Linked DNA regions of Sediminicoccus rosea. The protein of the gene in region 1 interacts with the protein of each later gene in a pairwise test. Links are inferred from orthologs where the notes say so. Each region holds a gene or a part of one and is shown on either strand. Other genes may lie near its edges.

Region 1 (7,921 bases):
CTTCGGCCTCGGCCTCGAGGGCAAGCAGGTCGGCAGCTTCGTGAAGTTCGTGGACGCCATGTACAAGGCCTTCCTCGAGCTCGACTGCGCCATCGTCGAGATCAACCCGCTGGTCGTCACCAAGGCCGGCGACGTGGTGGCGCTGGACGCCAAGGTCTCCTTCGATGACAGCGCCCTGTTCCGCCACAAGGACCTGGAAGCGCTGCGCGATGACAGCGAGATGGACCCGAAGGAACTCGACGCCACCAACAACGACCTGAACTACGTGGCGCTGGATGGCGAGATCGGCTGCATGGTGAATGGCGCGGGCCTGGCCATGGCGACCATGGACATCATCAAGCTCTACGGCTCCTCGCCGGCGAACTTCCTCGATGTCGGCGGCACGGCGGACAGTGCGCGCGTGACGCAGGCCTTCCGCATCATCACCTCCGACGTGAATGTGAAGGCCATCCTGGTCAATATCTTCGGCGGCATCGCCAAGTGCGACATGATCGCGACGGGCATCGTCGAGGCGTCGAAGAACCTCTCGCTCAAGGTGCCGCTGGTCGTGCGCCTCGAGGGCACGAATGTGGAGCTGGGCAAGAAGATCCTGGCGGAATCCGGCCTCGCGATCATCGCGGCCGACAACCTTGCCGACGCTGCCCAGAAGGCCGTCGCCGCCGTGAAGGGGGCTTAAGTCCATGGCCATTCTCGTTGACAAGAACACGCGCGTGATGACGCAGGGCTTCACCGGCGCGCAGGGCACCTTCCACGCGAGCCAGGGCATCGCCTACGGCTCCACCTATGTGGGCGGCGTGACCCCGGGCAAGGGCGGCACCATGCACCCCACGCTCAACCTGCCGGTCTTCAACACGGTGGCCGAGTGCAAGGAAGCGACCGGCGCCAATGCCTCGGTCATCTACGTGCCGGCGGCCTTCGCGGCGGACTCCATCCTGGAAGCCATCGATGCCGAGATGCCGCTGATCATCTGCATCACCGAGGGCATCCCCGTGCTCGACATGGTGAAGGTGAAGCGCGCGCTGGATGGCTCCTCCTCGCTCCTGATCGGGCCGAACTGCCCGGGCGTGATCACGCCGGATGCCTGCAAGATCGGCATCATGCCGGGCCATATCCACCGCCGCGGCTCGGTGGGCATTGTCTCCCGCTCGGGCACGCTGACCTATGAGGCGGTGGCGCAGACGACGGCGGCGGGCCTCGGCCAGTCCTCCTGCGTCGGCATCGGCGGTGACCCGGTGAAGGGCATGGATTTCATCGACGTGCTGGAGCTGTTCCTGGCGGATGACGAGACCAAGTCCATCATCATGATCGGCGAGATCGGCGGCCAGTCGGAAATCCAGGCGGCGGAGTTCCTGAAGTCCGAGAATTTCGGGCCGGGCAAGCCGAACAAGCCGGTGGTGGGCTTCATCGCCGGCGCCACGGCGCCTCCGGGCCGCCGCATGGGCCATGCGGGCGCGGTTATCTCGGGCGGCAAGGACACGGCGGCCGCCAAGATGGCGGCGATGGCCGAGGCGGGCATCCATATCGCCGACACGCCGGCGAGCCTGGGCTCGACCATGGTGCGCGCCCTCAAGGGCTGAATTTCCGAGTTTGAAAGTCAGGAAAGGGCCGGATTCGTCCGGCCCTTTTTCGTTGTTTTCATTGCTCTTTCAGAACGCCGATTTCCTCAACTCTCCCATGCGGAGAGGGGCTGCCCCTGTCCCATCCTTAGGTCTATGTTCACCGGAATCCGCCCAGCCTCAGGCTGAGGCTGGAATGCCGTGAACAAGGAAGGGCCGGGCCGCCGCAAGACGCGCCCGTGGAAAAAGAATGGCCGGAGTGGACATCCTCGCGAGCGCGATGAACGGGGCCAATGCCGCCTATCTCGCTGACACCTACGCCCGCTGGGTCGAGAATCCCGGCTCCGTGGACCCTTCCTTCGCCGAGCTTTTCGCCGCGCTGAACGATGACGCCCGCGCCGTCCTGACGGATGCCATGGGCGCCTCCTGGGCGCCGCGGCCGCGCGGTGGCTTCGCGCCGCCCGAGGAAGCGAAGCCCGCGCCCAAGGGCGGCGCCGCCGGCCAGGCCCGCGCGACCGACCCCGAGGAAACCCGGCGCGCCGTGCTGGACAGCATCCGGGCCCTGATGCTCATCCGCTCCTACCGCGTGCGTGGCCATCTGGAAGCGAAGCTGGACCCGCTGGGCCTGCAGGTGCCGCCGGCCCACCCCGAGCTTTCCGCCGCCTTCTGGGGCTTCTCCGAGGCCGATCTCGACCGCCGCATCTTCATCGACAACGTGCTCGGCCTCGAGACCGCCACGGTGCGTGAGATCATGCAGCGCGTCCGCGCCACCTATTGCGGTCCGATCGGCGTCGAGTTCATGCACATCCAGGATCCGGACCAGAAGTCCTGGATCCAGCAGCGCGTCGAGGGCGCGCCTTGGGTGACCGGCTTCACCCCGGCCCAGAAGCGCCAGATCCTGCTGCAGCTCACCGAGGCCGAGGGCTTCGAGGCCTTCTGCGCGAAGAAGTATGTCGGCACCAAGCGTTTCGGCCTGGAGGGCGGCGAGAGCACCATCCCCGCCGTACAGACCGTGATCGAGACCGCGGCGCGCGAGGGCGTGAAGGAAATCGCCATCGGCATGGCGCATCGCGGGCGGCTGAACATGCTCGTGAACGTCGTGAAGAAGCCCTACATGCAGGTCTTCTCGGAGTTCAAGGGATCGTCCTTCAAGCCCGATGATGTGCAGGGCTCGGGCGATGTGAAGTACCACCTCGGCACCTCGACCGATGTCGAGATCGAGGGCCGCAAGGTCCACCTGTCCCTCCAGCCGAACCCCTCGCACCTCGAGGCGGTGAACCCCGTCGTCGCGGGCAAGGTGCGCGCGCGGCAGGACATGGCGGGCGATGTGAAGACGCGCAGCAGCGTCATGGGCATCCTGCTGCATGGCGACGCCGCCTTCGCCGGCCAAGGCCTGGTCTATGAGACGCTGGCGATGAGCCAGCTCATCGGCTACCGCACGGGCGGCACGATCCACATCGTCACCAACAACCAGATCGGCTTCACCACCGTGCCGGCGCATGCCTATTCCGGCCTCTACTGCACCGACGTGGCCAAGGCGATCCAGGCGCCGATCCTGCATGTGAATGGCGACGACCCCGAGGCGGTGGTGTGGTGCGCGCAGCTCTGCGCCGAGTTCCGCATGCGCTTCCAGGCGGACATCGTGCTCGACATCGTCTGCTATCGCCGCCACGGCCATAACGAGAGCGACGAGCCCGCCTTCACGCAGCCCACCATGTACAGCCGCATCCGCCAGATGAAGACGACGCGGACCCTCTATGCCGAGCGCCTGGCCGCCGAGGGTTCGGTGACCGCCGAGGACGCGCAGGCCATCCAGGACGCCTTCAATGCCAAGCTGGAGGAAGCCTTCGAGGCCGCCGCCAGCTTCAAGCCCAACAAGGCGGACTGGCTGGAGGGGCATTGGTCCGGCCTCAAGGCCGTGGGCAGCACCGACCAGGTGGAGCAGCTGCACGACACCGCCGTGAGCCTCGACACGCTGCGCGAGGTGGGCGGCGCGCTCTGCCGCGTGCCGGCCGATTTCAACGCCAATTCCAAGATCGTCCGCCAGCTCGAAGCCAAGAAGACCGCGATCGAGACCGGCGAAGGCCTGGACTGGGCGACCGGCGAGGCGCTGGCCTTCGGCACCCTCCTGCTGGAAGGCCATCGTGTCCGCCTCTCGGGCGAGGATGTGCAGCGTGGCACCTTCAGCCACCGCCATTGCGTGCTGGTGGACCAGACCGACCAGCGCGAATACGCGCCGCTGAACCACATCCGTGAGGGTCAGGCCCGCTTCGAGGCCTTCAACTCCCTGCTCAGCGAGGCCGGCGTCCTCGGCTTCGACTACGGCTATTCGCTGGCCGACCCCAAGACGCTGGTGCTGTGGGAGGCGCAGTTCGGCGACTTCGCGAACGGCGCCCAGGTCATCATCGACCAGTTCATCGCCTCGGGCGAGACGAAGTGGCTGCGCATGTCGGGCCTCGTCATGCTGCTGCCGCACGGGCATGAGGGGCAGGGGCCCGAGCATTCCTCCGCGCGGCCCGAGCGCTACCTGCAGCTCTGCGCCGAGCGCAACATGCGCATCTGCAACTTCACCACGCCCGCCAACTACTTCCACGCGCTGCGCCGCCAGCTCAAGGCGAACTACCGCAAGCCGCTGGTGGTGATGACGCCGAAATCGCTGCTGCGCCACAAGCTCGCGGTCAGCAGCCTGGCCGAATTCGGCCCTGGCTCGGCCTTCCGCTACGTGATCCCCGAGGTGGACGCGATCGCTCCGGAAGAGCGCGTGAAGCGCGTCGTCCTCTGCACCGGCAAGGTCTATTACGACCTGCTGCAGGAGCGGCGCGAGAAGGGCGTGAACGACGTGGCGCTGATCCGCCTCGAGCAGCTCTACCCCTTCCCGGCCAACAGCCTGGCCCTGGCGCTGGCGCCCTACAAGAACGCCGAGATCGTCTGGTGCCAGGAGGAGCCCGAGAACATGGGCGCCTGGCATTTCGTGGACCGCCGGATCGAGAAGGTGCTGAGCGACCTCGGCGCCACCGGCCGCCGCCCGGTCTTCATCGGCCGCGAGGAGGCGGCGAGCCCGGCCACCGGCCTCGCCAAGGTGCACCAGACCCAGCAGGATGCGCTGGTGCGCCAGGCGCTGGGTCTCTGAACGATGACGCCCGGGGCCTGACGCCCCGGGCCTGATGGATTAAGACGAGTTCCAGGAAAAAGCGGAAAACCATGGCAACCGACATTCTCGTGCCCACCCTGGGTGAAAGCGTCAGCACCGCGACCGTCGCGCGTTGGCTCAAGCAGGCCGGTGAGGCGGTGGCCGCCGACGAGCCGCTCGTCGAACTCGAAACCGACAAGGTCACGGTCGAGGTGAACGCGCCCGCCGCCGGCGTGCTGGAGGCCATCGCCGCCCAGACCGGCGCCGAGGTCGAGCCGGGCGCCGTGCTCGGCAGCATCGCCGCCGGCGCCGGCAAGCCCGCCGCGCCGCCCACCGCCGCTGCCAAGCCGGTCGGCACCGGGGGTGGCTCGGTCGCGGCCTCCGAGGTGCATGGCGCCGCCCCGGGCGGCCATGCCCCGGCCGCCGCCCCTGCGCCGCTGCCGGCCGCGGCCAAGCTGATGGCCGAGAACAACGTCAGCCCCGCGCAGATCGGCGCCGGTTCCGCCAAGGATGGCCGGATCGCCAAGGGCGATGTGCTCGACTTCCTGAGCCGCCCTGCCGCCGCTTCCGCCCCCGTCGCGGCCAAGCCCGCGCGCTCGCTGGAAGCCGGCGAGGAGCGCGTGAAGATGACGCGCCTGCGCGCCACCATCGCGCGCCGCCTGAAGGAGGCGCAGAACACCGCCGCCATGCTCACCACCTTCAACGAGGTGGATATGGGCGCGGTCATGGGCCTGCGCGCCGAATACAAGGACCATTTCGAGAAGCGTCACGGCGTGAAGCTCGGCTTCATGAGCTTCTTCGTGAAGGCCTGCGTCGCGGCGCTGCAGGAATTCCCGGCAGTCAACGCCGAGATCGAGGGCGATGAGGTCATCTACCGCAACTTCGTCCATATGGGCATCGCGGTCGGCGGGCCTTCGGGCCTCGTCGTGCCCGTGCTGCGCAACGCGGACACCATGGGCTTTGCCGAGATCGAGAAGCGCATCGCCGATTTCGGCAAGCGCGTGCGCGACGGCCAGCTCAAGCTGGAGGAGATGGCGGGCGGCAGCTTCACCATCACCAATGGCGGCATCTACGGCTCGCTGATGTCCACGCCGATCCTGAATCCGCCGCAGTCGGGCATCCTCGGCATGCACAAGATCCAGGACCGCCCGATGGCCGTGGGCAAGTCCATCGAGATCCGCCCGATGATGTATCTCGCCATGTCCTACGATCACCGGATCGTGGATGGGAAGGAGGCCGTCTCCTTCCTCGTCCGCGTGAAGGAAGCGATCGAGGATCCGCGCCGCCTGATGCTGGGGGTCTGAGGCATGCGTTCGCGCGAAGGCCAGCTCAGCGACAACCGGCCCATCTCTCGCACCCGGCCGGAGAAGGAAAAGCAGCTGCGCGACCTGAAGGAAGTGCTGGCGGGGATGAAGGCGCATGCCACCCCCGCGCTGCGCGACTCCGTGAAGGCGAAGATCAAGGAACTCGAGGCGGATCTGGCGCAGCCGGCGCCGCCGCCGCGGGACCGCCGGCCGCCGCGGCGGGAATTCTAGGGGCAAGTTCCAGAGCTCCGCCCAGGACCCGCCGGGGCCCCGGGGGCGAAGACCCTTGGCCCCGGACCGCGGGAATTAGATCAGCCTTGCTTCCCGGAGCGCGGCCCTCAGCGCCGGAGGCAGGGCCTCCATGCCGGAAGCAGCGACCCCCTCGACAACATCCGGCGGGGCGTCTTCCGGCGACAGGTAGCGCCAGCCCTGGAATGCCTTGGTGGCCCGGGCCTCCACCATCACCAGCTTCGGATCCAGCACCAGCCCGGCGCAGGGCGTGCCGTCATCCCACTGGTCCTCGATGATGTCGAGGATGCGCTGCCGCACCTGCAGGAAGCCCGAAACCACCCAGTAGATGCTGCCGCCATCGAGGACCTCCTCGCGGCGCTTGGGCATCATGCGCGTCTGATGGCGCAGCGGCGGGTCGGCCACGGCGCGCAGCTTCTGGATGGCGCGCAGTTGCGCCACATCCTTGGGGCCGACGGAAAGCTTCAGCATATGCAGCATCGCCCCTGCATGTGGCCCGGGTGGCGAGTCGGGCAAGCTCTGATGTTACGAGGGCGGCGTGGTGGCCGCCGGCGCCGCGGCGAGCGCCCGGTTGGGCTGCGGCCGCAGGCTGGCATAGGCCACCTGGCCGAAATCCTGCAGCCGCCGCTCCACCGCCTGGAAGGCCGCGCGCTCCCGCGCCGAGAGCGGGGCATCCGGCGTGTTGCTGCGATGCGCCAGGTAGCGCGCCAGCATGCCCGAGCCGCGGCGATGCGCGGCGGCGACCATGCCGCCCTCGCTCAGGCTGATCTCCTGGCCGTTCAGCCCGCGCACGCTGCCGCCCTGGCGCGTCATCACGCCATTGCGCTCCAGCTGCACCTCGACCCGGCGGAGGAAGTGGGACATCGCGGCCTCCTGCGCGGCGGGATTGGCGAGGAAATCGGCCTCGCTGCGCACGCCGTGCCGTTCGGCCAGCGCGGTCCATTGCCCCTGCGCGTTCCTCCAGCCCAGGTCGAGCAGGCTGCTGGGCAGGAACTGGTAGCGGCCGAGCGCGCCGGAGCGCGGGTTGCGCACGCCATAGCCATCCCGCGCATGCTCGGCGCTGCGTTCGGCCTGGGCGATGCGCTGGCGGAATTCGGGGTTGGGCGCGGCCTCCCAGGGGCGTGGCCCTACGCCGGACAGCGCCACGCCCCGCACGCGGGGCGTGGCCTCCTGTGCGGTGGCGAGGGCCACGGCGAAGCCGCCCGGCAGGGGCTGGCGGGCTCGCGCCGCGGGTTGGGCCGCCGGGGCAAGGCCAGGGGAAGCGGCCGGTGATGGAGGGATGGCGGTGAGCGGTTCCACACGCCGATCATCGCCACACAGGATTAACGCGCGATGAAGACACTTGCCGCATGATAGGCCTTCTCAGCCGGGCGGTTGGTCCATATCGTCGCGCGGGACGTGAATGATTCGAGCGAGGATGGGTGCCCGTGCCGTCTGATGAAAATTTGCCGCGGCGCCCCGCGCGATTCGCGAAACCCGCCCCCGCCGCGCGTCGCTGGGGCATGCTCGCCCTGGCGGTTCCTTTGCTCGGCGGCTGCACCATGGTGGGGCCGGATTTCTCCCGCCCGCCCGCGCAGCTTGACACCAGCTGGGCCGCCGGCCCGAACATCCCGGCCACGCGCTGCGTGCCGACCGCCACCACCACCTGCCCGCCGGCGGACACCGCCTGGTGGCGCAGCCTG
Region 2 (7,305 bases), 2.6 Mb from region 1 along the record:
ACGGCGGCGACTATGACCTGGCCGGTTTCTCGGTGGGGGCCGCCGAGCGCGGCGCGCTGCTGCCCCGGGATGTCGGGCCGGGCGACGTGCTGATCGGGCTTGCCTCCTCCGGCGTGCATTCCAACGGCTTCTCGCTGGTGCGGCGGGTGATCGCGGCCTCGGGCCTGGCACTCACAGATCCGGCGCCCTTCGCGCCGGGCCTCTCGCTCGGCGAGGCGCTGCTGGCGCCGACGCGCATCTATGTGAAGCCGCTGCTGGCGCTGCACCGCGCGGGGCTGCTCAAGGCGGCGGCGCATATCACGGGCGGCGGGCTGCCGGGCAACCTGCCCCGCGTGCTGCCCGAGGGCGTGGCGGCCGAGGTCGAGGCCGGCTCCTGGCCCGTGCCGGCGGTCTTCTCCTGGCTCGCCAAGGCGGGCGGCGTGGCGGAGGCGGAGATGCTGCGCGTCTTCAATTGCGGGCTCGGCATGGTCTGCGTGGTGGCTGCGGCGGAGGCCGAGGCGGTGCTCTCGCACCTGACCGCCTCCGGCGAGGCGGCCTTCCGCATCGGGCGCTTGGTTCCCGCGACGGGCGAGGCCGAAGTCACGCTGCAAGGCACGATCGGGCTGTGAGCCGCCCGCGCGTCGCCATCCTGATCTCCGGCCGCGGCTCCAACATGGTGGCGCTGCTGGAGGCGGCGGCGCATCCCGACTACCCGGCCGAGATCGCCCTCGTCCTCTCCAACCGGGCGGATGCCGGCGGCCTCGACCGCGCGCGGGACATGGGCGCCCCTGCCATGGTGGTGCCCAGCCGCGGCCGCACGCGCGAGGATTTCGAGGCGGAGCTGGCCGGGGTGCTGGCGGCGCAGGGGATCGAGATCCTGGCGCTGGCAGGCTTCATGCGGGTGCTGACGCCGGGCTTCGTCGCGGCCTGGGAGGGGCGGATGATCAACATCCATCCCTCCCTGCTGCCGAGCTTCCCGGGGCTCGACACCCATGCCCGCGCGCTGGCGGGCGGCGTGCGCCTGCATGGCTGCACCGTCCATCTGGTGAGCGCCGGGGTGGATGAGGGGCCGATCCTGGCGCAGGCCGCCGTGCCGGTGCAGATGCACGACACGGAGGAGACGCTGGCCGCCCGCGTGCTGGAGCAGGAGCACCGCCTTTATCCGGCGGCGCTGGCCTGGCTCGCGGCGGGCCGGGTGCGGGTGCAGGGGGGGCGCGCCTATGTGGCGGCGGCGGATGCGCGCGGGCGCCTCGTGAACCCCTTGCCGGCCGGCGCGGCAGTTTCTACACAAGCGCCACGTGATTGAGGAACAACAGGCATGGCCGAACAGCCGATGAGCATCGAGATGGTCGAAGTGAAGGCCGCGGACATCATGGACGAGCGCCGCGCCATGTATGACGGCTTCATGACCGCGTCCAAATGGGGCATCGGCGCCACGATCGTGCTGCTGGTCGCGCTCTACCTCTTCTTCGGCTGAGGCCTTTGCGGGCCGCGGGATGAACTGGGCCCTGCCGCGCGGCGAGAACGCGCTGCATCCCCTCCTGCTGGCCCTTGTCCTTCTCCTGCTGGTGGTGAAGCCGCTGGTCGAGTTGGGCGTGCTGCCCAACTACGGCATGGCGATCGGCCTGCAGGTGGTGATCCTGGCGGGGTTGTTCTGCCTCGATTCGGCCCGCCAGCGGGGCCGCCATCTTGTCATCGTCGCGCTGCTGACCGGGGCGGGGTTGCAGGGGCTGGCGCTTGGCCTGCCCGGCGGGCCGCCAGGGCTGGTCGCCGCGGGGGCGGCGGCGCTCTCCCTCTCCGTGCTGATCGCCGCGATCCTCGTGCAGGTCTTCGCGGCCGGGCGCGTCACCACCCGCCGGATCGAGGGCGCGATCGCGGCCTATCTGCTGGTCGGCATCGTCTTCGCCTGCCTTTATGACCTGGTCTCGGCGCTCGATCCCGGCGCCTTTCAGTACAATGGCGTGGCGCCGGAGCCGGGGCGGGTGGCGGGCCACCTGTTCTTCAGCTTCGTGACGCTGACGACGACAGGCTATGGCGATGTGGTGCCGGTGCATCCGCTCGCGCGCGCGCTCGCCATTCTGGAGGCGCTGATCGGCCAGCTCTACATCGCCATCCTGCTGGCGCGGCTGGTGTCGCTGGAGATCGCGCATCGCCGGGACGGCGTGGGGAAGTGAGCCGGGACGGCGTGGGGAAATGAGCCGGGACGGCGTGCGGGCATGAAAAAGGCCGGGCGCTTCCGCCCGGCCTTTCCGACAGGCGCGGTGGGCCGGCTCAGCCGACCAGTTCGCAGCCCGCGAAGAAATAGGCGATCTCGATCGCGGCATTCTCCAGGCTGTCGCTGCCATGCACGCTGTTCGCCTCGATGCTCTCGGCGAACATCTTGCGGATGGTGCCCTCGGCGGCGTTGGCCGGGTTGGTGGCGCCCATCAGGTCGCGGTGGGCCTGCACGGCGTTCTCGCCTTCCAGCACCTGCACGACCACGGGGCCGGAGACCATGAAGTCCACCAGGTCATTGTAGAAGGGGCGGGCGGCATGCACCTCGTAGAACTTCTTGGCGTGCTGGCGGCTCATCCAGATGCGCTTCTGCGCGATGATGCGCAGGCCGGCCTTCTCATAGACGGCGTTGATGGCGCCGGTCAGGTTGCGGCGCGTGGCGTCGGGCTTGATGATGCTGAAGGTGCGTTCGATGGCCATGAATTGCGTCCCTTGACGTGATGTGGGGGGCAATTGCCCAAGCCCGGGCGCGGACGCAAGCCCTGATCGGCATCATTCGCGGGGCGGCCTTCGCATATCGGGCATGTCGCCGCACCTGATTCCCGTCTAAACCGCCGGCATGACCGTCCTGACCATCCAAGACCTGACCATCCGCATGGCCGGCCGCCCCTTGATGGAGGGCGCCTCGCTGCAGGTGGACACCGGCCGCAAGATCGGGCTCGTCGGGCGCAATGGCGCGGGGAAATCCACCCTGATCAAGGCCATCCTGGGCGACATCCAGCCCGATGGCGGGGAGATCCGCATCGCCCAGCGCGCCCGCATGGGCCATGTGGCGCAGGAGACCCCGGCGGGCGAGACCGCGCTGCTCGACATCGTGCTGGAGGCGGATACCGAGCGTGCCGCCCTGCTCGCCGAGCTGGACAGCCACCCCGAGCCGGTCCGCGCGGGCGAGATCCATGAGCGGCTGCTCGCCATCCAGGCCGATGCGGCGCCGGCGCGGGCCGCCACCATCCTGGCCGGCCTCGGCTTCGACGCGGAGGCGCAGCAGCGGCCCAGCTCCGAATTCTCGGGCGGCTGGCGGATGCGCGTGAGCCTGGCCCGCGCGCTGTTCCTCGAGCCCGACCTGCTGCTGCTGGACGAGCCGACCAACCACCTCGACCTCGAAGCCGCGATGTGGCTGGAGGGCTGGATCCAACGCTTCTCCGGGGCGGCCATCATCATCAGCCATGACCGGGGGCTGCTGGAGCGCTGCGTGGATTCCATCGCGCATCTGGATCGGCAGAAGATCACGCTCTACCCGGGCAATTTTGACAATTTCGTCCGCGTGCGGACCGAGCGCGCGGCGCAGGTGGTGGCGCAGAATGCGCGCATCGCGGCGCAGCGCGCGCATATGCAGGCCTTCGTGGACCGCTTCCGCGCCAAGGCGACCAAGGCCCGCCAGGCGCAGTCCCGCCTCAAGGCGTTGGAGCGCCTGCCCGCGCTGGAAAGCGTGATCGAGGATGTGGCGACGCGCTTCCAGTTCCCGCAGCCCGGGCAATTGCCGCCGCCCATCCTGACCGTCAGCCGCGGGCGGGCGGGCTATGGCAATCATGTGGTGCTGCGCGACCTCGACATCCGGATTGATCAGGAGGACCGGATCGCGCTGCTGGGCGCCAATGGCAACGGCAAATCCACCCTGGCCAAGGTGCTGGCCGGGCGGCTCAACCCGCTCTCGGGCGAGGTGCACCGGGACCGGCGGATGCGCGTGGGTTACTTCGCGCAGCACCAGGAGGATGACCTCGACCTGGAGGGCACGCCGCTCAGCCACATGATGGATGCGCTGCCGAAGGCGACGGCGGGGCAATGCCGTTCGCAGCTCGCGCGCTTCGGGCTGGATTCCGAGCGGGCGGAGACGCCGGTGAAGGGGCTCTCGGGCGGCGAGAAGGCGCGGCTGCTGATGGCGCTGACGACGCGCGACGCGCCGCACATGCTCATCCTCGACGAGCCGACCAACCACCTCGACATCGATGCGCGCGAGGCGCTGGTGAAGGCGCTGGCCGATTACGAGGGCGCGGTCGTGCTGATCAGCCACGATCCGCATCTGGTGGAGCTGGTGGCGGACCGGCTCTGGCTGGTGGCGGGCGGCAAGGTGACGCCCTTCGACGGCGACCTCGATGACTACCGCGCGCAGCTGGGCGGCCGCACGGCGGCGGCGGCCCGGCGCGAGGAGAAGAAGGATGACCGCAAGCAGGGGCGCGTCGCGGGTGTGGAGGCGCGCGCCGCGCATGCGCCGCTGCGCGCAAGGCTGAAGGGCATCGAGGTCACGCTTGCAAAGCTGAATGACGAGGCGAAGGTGATCGAGACGGCGCTGGCCGATCCCAGGCTTTATGAGCGCAACAAGACCGACCTGATCGCCCGCGCCACCGCCCGCCGCGCCGCCATCGCCAAGGAGGTGGAGCGGCTGGAGCTGGAATGGCTCGAGATCACGGAGAAGCTGGAGGCGGCGTGAGCACGGACCATTCCTTCCTCTGCGAGGCCATCGCCGAGGCGGAGCAGGGCTTCGCCGAGGGCGGCGTGCCGATCGGCGCGGTGCTGGTGGAGGAGGGGCGCGTGGTGGCGCGCGGCCACAACCGCCGCGTCCAGCAGGGCGACCCGATCGCGCATGGCGAGATGGACTGCCTGCGCCAGGCTGGGCGGCGGGCCAGCTATCGCGGCACCACGCTCTACACCACGCTCAGCCCCTGCATGATGTGCGCGGGCACCATCGTGCAGTTCAAGATCCCGCGCGTGGTCATCGGCGAGAACCGCAGCTTCGGCGGCAATGAGGAGTTCCTCCGCGCACGCGGCGTGGAGGTGCTGGTGCTGGATGATCCACGCTGCCTCGAACTGATGCTGCGCTTCCAGCGCGAGAAGCCTGCGGTCTGGGCCGAGGATATCGCCGAATAGGCCTCAGCCGGCGAGTTGCGCGAGGCCGAGCAGCCCCGGCTGCGGATGGGTGATCCGCCGCACCGGCACGCGGGCGAGATAGGCGCGCATGCGGGGGCGGTCCTGGAAGCGTTCGAGGAAGGCGGCATGGTCGGCCGGCGCGCGAGCCACGCCGCCGGCCAGGTAAACGCCGCCGCGTGCGCCCAGCAGCAGCGCCACATCGCCGCAGAAACCCGCGAGCCCGCGCCAGAAGATGGCCAGCGCCTCGCGCGCCACCGGGCAGCCGGCTTCGGCTGCGGCGCTGATCTCGGGGCCGTCGCGGGGCGGGACGGCGATGCCGCGCAGTTCGGCGATGCCCTCATGCAGGGTGGCGAGGCCGAGGCCGGACAAGAGATCCTCGGCGCAGACGGCGCCCTGGCGCGCGCTGAGCCAGGCCAGCAAGGCGGCTTCCGTCGCGTCGCGGGGCGCGAAGCCCATATGGCCGGCCTCGGTGGGGAGCGCGCCATGGCCAGGCAGGAAGCCGGCCACGCCCAGCCCGGTGCCGGGGGCGATGATGGCCTGGGGCGCGCCGGGCAGGCTCTCGCCAGCCTGCCAGGTTTCGAGATCGGCCGGGGTGAGGGCAGGGAGTGCCCAGGCCATGGCCTCCAGGTCGTTGACGAGGCGCACCGAGGCGAGGCCGAGGGAGGCGGCGAGCAGGGGCGCGTCGAAGGCCCAGTCGCCATTGGTGAGGCGCGCGTGATCGCCCTCGATGGGGCCGGCGATGGCCAGGATGGCGCTGTTGGCGGGGCCGAGTGCGGCAAGTGCGGCGTGCATCGCGGCCAGCGGCGTCGCGTGATCCGCCACGCGCTGCGCCACCACGGCGCCGTAGCGCCCGCCTGCGGCGAGGGCGAAGCGGGCCTGGGTGCCGCCGATATCGCCGATCAGAATCGTCAAATCGCGGCCGCTTCCTCTGAGAGCGCGATGATGCGCTCCATCCGCGGCACGAGGTCCATCGCGATGAACTCCCCATCCACCAGCGCCACCGCTTCGCCGCGCGCGGCCGCCTCGCGATAGGCGGCGACGAAGCGGCGGGCCTTCGCCACCTCCGCCGCATCGGGCGTGAAGGCGGCGTTGATCGGCGCGATCTGGTCGGGATGGAACACCACCTTGCCGGAGAAGCCCAGCTCCTTCGCGGCCAGGGCATCAGCATGCGTGCCTTCCACGTCGCGCAGGCCCAGCAGGAAGGGCGCATCAATCGCCTGGATGCCGACCGCGCCGCAGGCGGCGGCGATGGTGGCGCGTGGGAATTCCAGCGCGCGGGCGGTGAGCGCGCCGCCGGTCTGCAGCGTGTAGTCGCCGGGGCCGAAGAACATGCCGACGAGGTTGGGCGAGGCATCGGCGATGGCGAGCGCATTCAGCACGCCGCGCGGGGTTTCCAATGTCGCGATGATTCCGATGTCACGCCCGGCCAGCGTCGCGTCGAGCTGCTGCAGCTGCGCGGCGCTCTCCACCTTGGGCACCAGCAGCGCATCCAGGTGATCCAGCGGCAGGGCGGCGAGGTCACGGGCGAAATCCTCGGTGCCGATGCCGTTGATCCGCACCGCGCGCTCGCGCCTTCCGAAGCTCACCTCACGCAGCACGGCGGCGATGGTGGCGCGCGCCTCCTCCTTGCGGCTGGGCGGCACGCCATCCTCGAGGTCGAAGGCCAGGCTGTCGGCCTGGAGCGTCGCGGCCTTTTCCAGCCGCTCGCGGCGGTGGCCCGGGGTGATCATCATGGAGCGGCGCAGGCGCCAGGGCTTGGTCATGCGGGGATTCCAGCGGGTGGGGTGAGGCCGAGCCGGCGGAAGCCGCTGTCGAGGATGACGCGGCGGAACTCCGCCTCGGCGCGGTCGGGGTCGCCCGCGCGCAGCGCGGCCAGCAGGTGGTCGTGGTTCAGCAGCACGCCCTCGCCCGCCGCCTCGAAGGCCCCCCCTTCAAAAGCAGGGTGGCGGTGCAGGAAGAGGCGCACCAGGTGGGACATGGAAAGCCAGGCGCGGAGCAGGAATTCATTGCCCGAAGCGCGGCAGACCAGCTCGTGGAAATGCCAGTCGGCGTCGCGCCATTCGGCGACGCGGCCCGCCTTGGCGGCGGTCAGGATGCGCGCATGCTGCGCCTCCAGCTCCTTCAGTTGCGTGGGCGTCGCGCGCGCGGCCAGCAGGCGGGCGGCCATGCCTTCCAGCGTGGCCCGCA

What was found.
Region 2: the proteins of R9Z33_RS20850 (region 1) and R9Z33_RS08170 interact in binary tests that used the Escherichia coli proteins (3 or more experiments, as listed by UniProt). The link is inferred for Sediminicoccus rosea from one-to-one orthologs.

What each region holds. Positions count from the first base shown.
Region 1 is NZ_CP137852.1:4,326,683-4,334,603, reverse strand. What follows is about bases 1,408-4,886. They hold R9Z33_RS20850 (2-oxoglutarate dehydrogenase E1 component), read left to right. Parts: upstream 1,408-1,806; coding sequence 1,807-4,686; downstream 4,687-4,886. Other genes in these bases: odhB (2-oxoglutarate dehydrogenase complex dihydrolipoyllysine-residue succinyltransferase), read left to right, coding at 4,758-4,886; sucD (succinate--CoA ligase subunit alpha), read left to right, coding at 1,408-1,577. Outside these bases: sucC (ADP-forming succinate--CoA ligase subunit beta), read left to right, coding at 1-676; more of sucD, read left to right, coding at 681-1,407; more of odhB, read left to right, coding at 4,887-5,990; R9Z33_RS20840 (hypothetical protein), read left to right, coding at 5,994-6,221; R9Z33_RS20835 (DUF1489 family protein), read right to left, coding at 6,297-6,719; R9Z33_RS20830 (hypothetical protein), read right to left, coding at 6,765-7,430; R9Z33_RS20825 (efflux transporter outer membrane subunit), read left to right, coding at 7,742-7,921. UniProt on the Escherichia coli protein: E1 component of the 2-oxoglutarate dehydrogenase (OGDH) complex which catalyzes the decarboxylation of 2-oxoglutarate, the first step in the conversion of 2-oxoglutarate to succinyl-CoA and CO(2).
Region 2 is NZ_CP137852.1:1,694,647-1,701,951, forward strand. The notes cover bases 2,384-5,246. They hold R9Z33_RS08170 (ABC-F family ATP-binding cassette domain-containing protein), read left to right. Parts: upstream 2,384-2,812; coding sequence 2,813-4,681; downstream 4,682-5,246. Other genes in these bases: ndk (nucleoside-diphosphate kinase), read right to left, coding at 2,384-2,673; R9Z33_RS08175 (nucleoside deaminase), read left to right, coding at 4,678-5,118; R9Z33_RS08180 (glucokinase), read right to left, coding at 5,122-5,246. Outside these bases: purM (phosphoribosylformylglycinamidine cyclo-ligase), read left to right, coding at 1-608; purN (phosphoribosylglycinamide formyltransferase), read left to right, coding at 653-1,285; R9Z33_RS08155 (aa3-type cytochrome c oxidase subunit IV), read left to right, coding at 1,298-1,456; R9Z33_RS08160 (potassium channel family protein), read left to right, coding at 1,476-2,153; more of ndk, read right to left, coding at 2,251-2,383; more of R9Z33_RS08180, read right to left, coding at 5,247-6,030; R9Z33_RS08185 (HpcH/HpaI aldolase/citrate lyase family protein), read right to left, coding at 6,027-6,881; R9Z33_RS08190 (GntR family transcriptional regulator), read right to left, coding at 6,878-7,305. UniProt on the Escherichia coli protein: Genetic data indicate it may be involved in ribosome assembly or function.